Regions from separate parts of the Pseudoalteromonas sp. AOP31-A2-14 genome, predicted to be linked through region 4. Evidence: predicted binding sites of a transcription regulator. Region 4 holds the regulator's gene; each other region holds the start of a gene.
The links. Region 4 encodes LexA, which represses DNA repair genes until DNA is damaged. Its sites were predicted from a motif close to TACTGTATNNNNATACAGTA; they were not measured.
Positions count from the first base shown of each region.

Region 1: a site for LexA is predicted at 860-879, ahead of ACT3S9_RS04575 (YebG family protein). Genes of this name have one in related genera too.
Region 2: a site for LexA is predicted at 1,161-1,180, ahead of uvrD (DNA helicase II). Genes of this name have one in related genera too.
Region 3: a site for LexA is predicted at 1,169-1,188, ahead of ACT3S9_RS09965 (SulA-like leucine-rich domain-containing protein). Genes of this name have one in related genera too.

Region 1 is NZ_JBQSXI010000001.1:983,817-986,024, reverse strand. It holds gene dsbB (disulfide bond formation protein DsbB) at 1-38, shown strand, start outside; gene ACT3S9_RS04585 (DUF6170 family protein) at 40-342, shown strand; gene ACT3S9_RS04580 (ComEA family DNA-binding protein) at 365-661, opposite strand; gene ACT3S9_RS04575 (YebG family protein) at 925-1,233, shown strand; gene ltrA (group II intron reverse transcriptase/maturase) at 1,375-2,208, opposite strand, start outside.
Region 2 is NZ_JBQSXI010000001.1:3,144,928-3,147,135, forward strand. It holds gene ACT3S9_RS14530 (IS30 family transposase) at 86-1,054, opposite strand; gene uvrD (DNA helicase II) at 1,246-2,208, shown strand, end outside.
Region 3 is NZ_JBQSXI010000001.1:2,179,911-2,182,118, reverse strand. It holds gene ACT3S9_RS09975 (hypothetical protein) at 1-104, opposite strand, end outside; gene ACT3S9_RS09970 (YchJ family protein) at 208-687, opposite strand; gene ACT3S9_RS09965 (SulA-like leucine-rich domain-containing protein) at 725-1,159, opposite strand; gene ACT3S9_RS09960 (hypothetical protein) at 1,811-2,182, shown strand.
Region 4 is NZ_JBQSXI010000001.1:3,276,834-3,279,041, forward strand. It holds gene coxB (cytochrome c oxidase subunit II) at 1-307, opposite strand, end outside; gene lexA (transcriptional repressor LexA) at 801-1,415, opposite strand; gene ACT3S9_RS15180 (PaaI family thioesterase) at 1,576-2,013, shown strand; gene ACT3S9_RS15185 (hypothetical protein) at 2,035-2,208, opposite strand, start outside.

The sequences.
Region 1 (2,208 bases), 2.3 Mb from region 4:
TATTAGCTAGTCGGCTAATTACTAAGAAATCGATTTAATATGTGGGTCTTTTTTTCAAGCCAACTTCCTGCTCTTAGTGAGTTTAAAATACGTGAGCGTCAGCAAATCATTGCAATTGCATTAAGTGAGCTCAGCGCAAGTAGTAAGGTCCTGTTGAGAATTGCTAAGCTATTTTTGCTTATCCCGGTATTTTTTGTACTTGCTTGTATAAAAGGTTGGTTATTATTACCTTTTATACTTTTAGCGGGCCTATGCTACCCACTTTTAACTGTACCTGTAGAGATCATGTTTGCAAAACCTCATTTAACAAAAGCAATACAGCAATTTAAACAGGGCGAATAATTCGCCCTGTGCTATACAGCTCTCAGAGCGTCACTTTACCTTCTAACTTGCTCAGTAGCTTATCGCCAATTCCTTTTACTTGTGTCAGTTCTTCAACTGACTTAAATTCTCCCTTCTTCGTGCGATAATTAATAATTGCTTGTGCTTTACTTTCACCAATTCCAGGCAGCATAGCCAATTGTTCAGCACTTGCGCTGTTAATATTCACTTTGTCACTTTTCATTTCACTCATCGGTTTACTTTTAGCCGGCTCAGCTGTTACTACATGTGAAAATGATAAGCTCAGTAGTAATACCACTATTAAAGTTATAAACTTCATGTTCTTCCTCCGTGATGTCCTTACATGGACACTGTTAATAGTTGCAAATTTAAAAATAAAAGCCTTACTTTTAGACTAACGCCAAATAAAGTCAGCTAAAAGCTCGACCTTACTAACTAAAGTAGACTGACGCTTTTTTGTCAATGTACCTATAATAAAAAATAAAAATGTTCACTTGCAAAAATGACAGCAAACCTTTACTGTATAAAAAAACAGTATTCAATTGAGGTAGTTATTTACCTTCTAAGCTGGCAGGAGAGATCATGGCTGTTGTTATTAAATATGTGGTAGAAAGAAGTGGAGTCGAGCGTATGACGTTTACAAGCAAAAAAGAAGCGGATGCGTATGATAAAATGCTCGATATTGCAGAATCACTTGAAGTAATACTTGAAAAAGTCGATGTGCCATTAAGTGAACAGCAAATAGAGTCGTTAGCACTTGAAATAGCAAAAGAAAAAGATCAGTTTATGGCCGTATTAAAAGGCAATAAAGAATCGGTAAAAAAAGCCGAAAAAACCAAAGCACCAACCGCCGAGTCTACCAAAGAAGCCAAAGATAAACCGGCCAATTAATTTACTTTTAAGTCCTAAATGTGTAGCACAAATAAGGACAAGCAATATATCGAGTAGGGTGAGGCTTATGCCTCATCCCTCTCACAGAACCGTACGTACGGACCTCGTATACGGCTCCTGTACCCTTCACATTTTATCAACTTATTTCCTAAACGCCGATAAAGCAAGCCATCCCGTATTCACTTTTTCTATTGGATATAAACCAAGCTCCTCAAACCATTGGTTTGGCATCGATACACAAGATAAAGGGCTTAGTGAGTTACGCCACGAGTTCATCTTAATGAACTTAAACGGTGGCTTTTTTCCTAACTGCTTTAGTCGTCGATGTAGCCTTGATGGCTTCTTCCACAACCTCAGCTGTATTGCCCTTAGTCTTCGTCTGATCCAACCTGCCAAGGCTTTTAGCTCTCGTTTACAATTGGCTATACTAAAATAATTTACAAAACCGCGCACAACTGGATTTAGCCGTTTTATTACTTCTGCTAAATTTATGCCGCCGTTACGTTTTGTTAATTGCTTCACTTTTTGTTTAAACCCGATGAGTTTTGATGCTTGTATCCGTGTCCACTGGCTACCTATCTCTACTCCCAAAAACTTCACTCCTTTGCTGCTATGAGCAATATGGGTTTTATTTTGGTTCACGGTTAATTTCAAGTCTCGCTCTAGTATCTGGGTGGATGCCTTAAGTGCTTCTTGCGCTGCTTTTTCTGTGCTGCACAAAATCAAGATATCATCTGCATACCTCACTATTCGGTGATTACGCTTTTTCATTTCTTGATCGAAAGCATCTAGGTAGATATTGGCCAATAACGGGCTAATTACGCCACCTTGTGGGCTTCCTATCGTACTAGCCTCCCAGTGTTCACCTATCATTACTCCGCTTTTTAAGAACTGATTAATCAGTTTTAAAATACTACCGTCCGTCACTTTGCGTCTAACACTCCTAATTATCAAAGCATGATCAAGCAGGTCAAA
Region 2 (2,208 bases), 130 kb from region 4:
ATTTCACTAAGTTTAAGTCAAATTAGCAATTTTTGTAATCTGTTTTGATCTTAGCATTCTTGAATTCAAGTATTAAGTGCAATCATTATGCAGCCACCAGAACTTCTGATTGCCCCGTAAATAATTCATGAGGGGTTTTATACCCTCTTGTTTTTCTTGGCCGATGGTTGAGCTTATCAACTGCCGCCTGTATCTCTGCTTCACTTAGCGCCATAAAGTCAGTTCCCTTGGGGAAGAAGCGTCTAAGTAAGCCGTTGGTATTCTCATTTATGCCCCGCTCCCATGATGAATAGGGATGAGCGAAATACACATCAGCTTCTAATTTTTGTGCAACATGCTCATGGTGAGCAAACTCTTTTCCATTATCTAACGTCACGGTAATAACCTTACCTTTATATGGTGTCATACACGTGATCAGCGCATCGGCTGTTATTTTCGCATGCTTGCTTTCAATTCTGTGAACGACTGTATATAACGTTTTACGTTCAACCATTGTGACAAGCGCATTTTTACGCCCTTTACCTATCACTGTATCGCCCTCCCAATCACCAATCCTAGACTTTGAATCCACAATACTTGGGCGTTCATCAATGCTGACTCGATTAACTATCTGTCCACGTTTATCATAGCTTCCATAGCGTTTTTTATACTTTTTACATGCACGAGTGAGTGTCTTATGTAGCTTGCCACCACGAGCCTTGTCTCTGTAAATATATTGATAAATTGTTTCATGATGTAAAACGACCTGTTTCTCTAAAGCTAAGCGGCCTGCCACTTGCTCAGGGGAAAGTCCGTCATGCAACAATTTATTAATCCAGTGAGTGACGTCCTCTGTTAACTTACTTGCTTTGAAAGATGACTTACGTCTTTGTTCAGCAAAGTTATTGGCTTGGTTAGGCCGATAGCCTTTAAGTCCTTTATTGCGTTTTAGCTCTCTAGAAATAGATGACGGTGAACGAGTTAGTTCTTCAGCTATCTGCTTTTGGTTATTTCCTGCTTTTATTAACGCGTAAATCTGGTATCTTTCTTCTTGTGTCAGCTGTTTATATTTCATTAAAGCAATTTCCTTTGGCGAGAAAATGGCCGAATTATAACAGCTGGCCATCTAATCTGAGAAATTGCACTTATTATCCGAATTTAGGATTTAATTAAATTTAAAGAGCTGGTTATAAAAACAGTATTTTATTTAGCCCAACTAAAACACCTGTTATACTATTTGCCATTAATGATTGAAAAGGCGTGATGATGGACGTTTCAGAATTACTCGATGGCTTAAATGATAAACAACGGGATGCCGTCGCAGCTCCTTTGCAAAACATGCTAGTGCTTGCTGGTGCAGGCTCTGGTAAAACTCGAGTACTGGTTCATCGTATAGCGTGGTTAATGCAGGTAGAGCAAGCATCTGCCTACAGTGTATTTGCCGTGACCTTTACCAATAAAGCCGCTAAAGAGATGCGCTCGCGCGTTGAAGAAACCCTAAAAGCACCGGTTGCCGGTATGTGGATTGGTACTTTCCATGGCTTATCGCACCGTATTTTACGCGCTCATCACCGTGAAGCGAACCTTCCTGAAAGCTTTCAGATTTTAGATTCTGACGATCAACTGCGAATGATCAAACGCTTACTAAAAGCGATGAATATTGATGATAAAAAATGGCCAGCAAAACAGTTTGGCTGGTACATCAGTGCAAAAAAAGATGAAGGCCTACGCCCTAAAGATATTCAAGCGTATGATATCAACGAACAAATGATGTTAAACGTTTATAAAGCTTATCAGGAAGCATGCGACCGAGCAGGCCTTGTTGATTTTGCTGAAATACTGCTGCGAAGCTTTGAGGTCTTAAAAAATAACCCAACCTTACTTCATCATTACCAACAGCGCTTTGCGCACATGTTAGTAGACGAGTTCCAAGATACTAACACTATTCAATATGCGTGGTTAAAACTGTTAGCGGGTAATACTAACAGTATTATGATTGTAGGTGATGATGACCAAAGTATTTATGGTTGGCGCGGTGCTAAAATAGAAAACATTAAGCGCTTTTTAACTGATTTTGAGGCCGAAACTATTCGCCTTGAACAAAACTACCGTTCAACAGCCACTATTTTGAAAGCGTCAAATACGTTGATTCAAAATAACTCAGACCGAATGGGAAAAAGTCTCTGGACTGACGGCAGTGAAGGGGAGCCGATTTCAGTTTATGCGGCA
Region 3 (2,208 bases), 1.1 Mb from region 4:
AATGTGCGCCTTTTAAATTCTAGGTACTTTTTATACATATCGTAAATAACCCCCGAACCAACAGAGATTAATACAATTAATACCACCATAGTCATGCCCGACATAATCCTTCCTTAATTATTTAAGTGATGTAGCCCTAATATATAGCGGAAATTAAATATTAGGGCATGACCACAGTTTAGTTACAAAAAGTAGATTTTAACTTTCTTAAACACTATGGCACTTTTTATATTTTTTTCCACTTAAGCAGGGACACTCATCATTACGCCCGACTTTTATGTCAGCTATTGGGTAAATTTCGCCATCTAGATAGCGCCAATTCCCATCTTCTTTAATAAATGACGATTTCTCATGTAGTTGGCAATACAAGTTTTGGTAAAAGTAACTAACGCAAAATTCAACAATACCAGTTTGTTCCTCACTTGAGCTGGCAATTATTTTAAGTTCGCTAAAGCGGCAGCTATTAGCAAAGTCAGCAATTTCTTTTATTGGGTTTTGGGCTTGCTTTTCTTGTGCATAAGTTTTGTGAATGTAAGTGGCATTTTTTAGCGCATAGGCAACATAACGAGAGCGCATTAATTGCTCAGGCGTTAGTGCTGAACTTTTTCCTGAGTGCAGCGGCTCGCAGCAATCTTTATAATTTTGTAAACTACCGCATAGACACGCGCCGTTAGTGGGTTGGATCATAAAAACAACTTTTTAATAAAAAGCGTATTTTACCAGCTTATTGCGCAAATGCTATCTCAGGTGTTTGCGCTGCTTTAGTAAAGCAATAAAGCTTGGCACTGGCTTGTTCTAGGTTTAGTGATAAGTCAGTAATTTGTTTATCTTTGATGATACCAGTCCACGTTATTACGGCGGCAAAGTTACCGTTATGTAATGCTGAATTTAAAACATACTCTAAATTGACTAAGTGTTTTTGACGTATAACGAGTAGTTTGCTGGTATCAATTGAGCATGAGTCGAGTAATGCTTTACTAGGAACATGGTCCGGTGCAATCAGTAATGTCCAAGCGCTTTGATTATTATAATGGTGTAAAACTTTCAGTAATTCAAAGGTTGCAGAGATCTCATCTTCAATCTGAATTAAGTTGACAGATGAACTTTGGTTATCTTGTTGATAACTTTTAACTGTTCTTACGGTAATAGCCTGTAACATAATTTTGCTCACTGGTTGTTTATACAGTACTTGTATACAGTAGTTCATACAGTGCTAGTGTGCAAGGTTTCTTTTGCTATTTTTTTAAACGATTGTTCAGTTATGTTCTTTCTCATTCGGTTTTGGAATAGTTTGTCACACATCTGGAATGAAGAGCCATATGTGGCAGGGCTTGCAGCGATGGTGTTGCTGTTCCTTATTTAGGTCTTTATCATAAAGTGTGGAATTTGGTTTTTAGGCTTAAACTAATTAAAACATCAAACACAGATTCCAATTTAAAATTTCATACTTTATCTTTTTTGATTTAATACTGTATGGATAGCGGTTTATTGTTGCACCTCTTATTAAAAGCAGGGGATCTTCGGACAAGGCTATTGACGCAAAAAATGTAGTAAGGCGGTTATGAGGTTAGCTAAAATATAATAGTTAATTGATTGGTCAAGCTGGTCTTTGCGCATATATTCATGAAAATGAGCGCTGCGCGCATATTGTTCTATTTAAGTTTTCTTTAAAGTTATAGAAAACTTATTGGCAGTAATGCTTTAGGTTATTTGTTAAAACATACATAATGTAGATAAATGAGCGTGCAGTCGGTAGAAATATGCGCGATGAGCGCACTATTAAATTGTTAGCTGTACGGTAGGGAAAGCCATGTTAAATCTTGCATCAGCAGTAATACTGACATTAGCTAATCTGATTTACGCAGCCATAATCTACTTATCACTCCATGGCTGGTTGGTGGTGCATGAGCCAAGTGGCATGCAGTTGCTTATGCACTTGGTTGTTACCGCTCCATTGGTATTAATCACAACCATATGGTTTTTCTATTTGAGCGGGCAGAAAAAATGTAGCACCATTTTCTGGAAATTAAATCTTGTGGGTATCTTAATTCCTGTCATGAGCGTCCAGACCGGTGTCACTCACTATCACTTTGACAAGGTAGGCCTTGCAACATCGGTACTCGTGGCTGTGGGTATTTTTATCTTATTTATCAGTGCGGTGCGGCAGAATGCACACAGCTAACAAGGCCAGGCACAGCGACGGCTTTT
Region 4 (2,208 bases):
CAGGAATAGCCATAGCAATTAATATTACAAACGGAATCGCAGTCCAAAGTATTTCAACTTTGGTGCTTTCATGAAACTGGGCAGGTTTTGCCCCTTTAGATTTACGATGATGTAATAACGCCCAAAACATCACGGCAAAGACAATAACCCCTATCACACAACAAATTATAAAAATGGTCATGTGTAGTTGATAAACATTATTACTTATATCAGTAACCCCTTCACGCATATTAAATTGGCTATTAGCCAAGACTTGCTGCGGAAGGACAAACAATATAAGCCACAAGGTAGAGCTCAGTTTACCCATGTGACGGCTCCTTTTGATGCTATTGCAAAACGCAAAGCGAAAAGGCCACCTATACCAATTAATAAAACTACAAATTTTGTAACTTAATACGCTTGGTATTACTGCTAGTGCCAATTCGTTATTTTTATTTTTTATTGGAAAGTTAATGCTGCAAAACTTCCATATAGATAATGTTTTTTACTCACTATCTCGTGTTACTTTCAATTTCAGTAAAATAATTGTTAACACAGTGTGTTAACTAATTAGTTAAAAAATAGTCAATAAGCAAATTTTTATAGTAATTAAATTCTTTTTTGGTGCAGGAATAACAGCTAAAACTAGCGCATTATTTTAGATGGGCAGAATACATGAGTTACTTTAAAGTAACGAAAAGCAAGGTAAAGTAAGGGTTTAGCGGGTATTAACAACTATGAAATATAGTCTTTAGAGTATAAGAAATGTATTGCACCAAACTTCACTAATTTGGTGCGAAAAACTTAGCCAACCTTGATGGCTACATCCAATCAGCATTTCGAATCACGCCAACAGCAAGTCCTTCAATATTGAACGACTCGTGTTCTAAGTCCACCTCAATAGGTGTAAAGTCTTCATTTTCAGCATGTAAAAGTATTTTTCGGCCTGCTTTTTCAAGACGCTTAACTGTTACATCCTCATCAACACGAGCAACAACAACTTGGCCATTCTCAGCGACTTGGGTACTATGCACTGCTAATAAGTCACCGTCCATAATTCCGATATCTTTCATACTCATACCATTTACACGCAGTAAAAAGTCCGCAGCAGGTTTAAATAATAGCGGATCAATTTGGCAATGGCTCTCAACATGTTGTTGCGCCAAAATAGGCTCCCCAGCAGCGACACGACCAATTAAAGGCAACCCCAATTGCTCAGGTTCTTCTTCAATTAACTTAATACCACGGCTAGCCCCTGGCGTCATTTTAATTACGCCCTTTTTAGCTAATGCTTTTAAATGCTCTTCAGCAGCATTAGCACTTTTGAAACCAAGTGTTTGGGCTATTTCAGCACGAGTTGGCGGCATCCCCGTGTCTTTAATAAAAACTTTAATCAGTTCGAGTATTTGAGCTTGGCGTTTAGTTAATGGGCGCATACAACTGGTTTTCCATACAGTACATTTAACTGTGAGTATATACAGTTATCTAAAAATCGCAAATTTAAATTATGACTTTCATAATTAACAAAACACCAATTGAATTATAATCAATAATAAAATAGCCTGAGTGTAAACCACGACCTAACCGAGAAATAAAATGAGCATCTGGTATCAACCCGTCAGCCTTGAGCTGTGTAAACAATTGGAAAGTGGCATTACAGATCAAGGCACACTAATGAAAACAATGGGCATTGAAGTAACTGAAATTGGTGATGATTATTTAGTTGCAACCATGCCTGCAATCCCACAACATCATAACCCTATCGGTATGGTGCATGGAGGCGCTAATGTTGCCCTTGCAGAAACAGTAGCCAGCTACGCAGCTAACTTTGTTGTTGATTACACTAAGTTTTATTGTGTAGGGCAAGAAATTAATGCCAACCATTTAAAGGCATCACGCAACGGCACCTTAACGGCCACAGCTAAACCTCTTCATTTAGGTAAGCGTACATCAGTGTGGGAAGTAAAAATAACTAATAGCCGTGGAGAGTTGTGCTGCGTATCACGAATGACGGCCGCGGTGGTTGAGCGTTAAGCGCTATTTTTATATAAAAAGCTATTTCTCAAGCGGGTAGATAGTGATTTCGATACCCGCACCAATCGCAGAAATGCGTAACAAAGTGTCAGCTTGTAATGCTTGGTTAAAACATTTAGGTGAAATGCCTGACTCGAAACCAATATCAAAGGTACGTCTTGAACACGATAACCATTGCTTTAAGGCATTACGAGA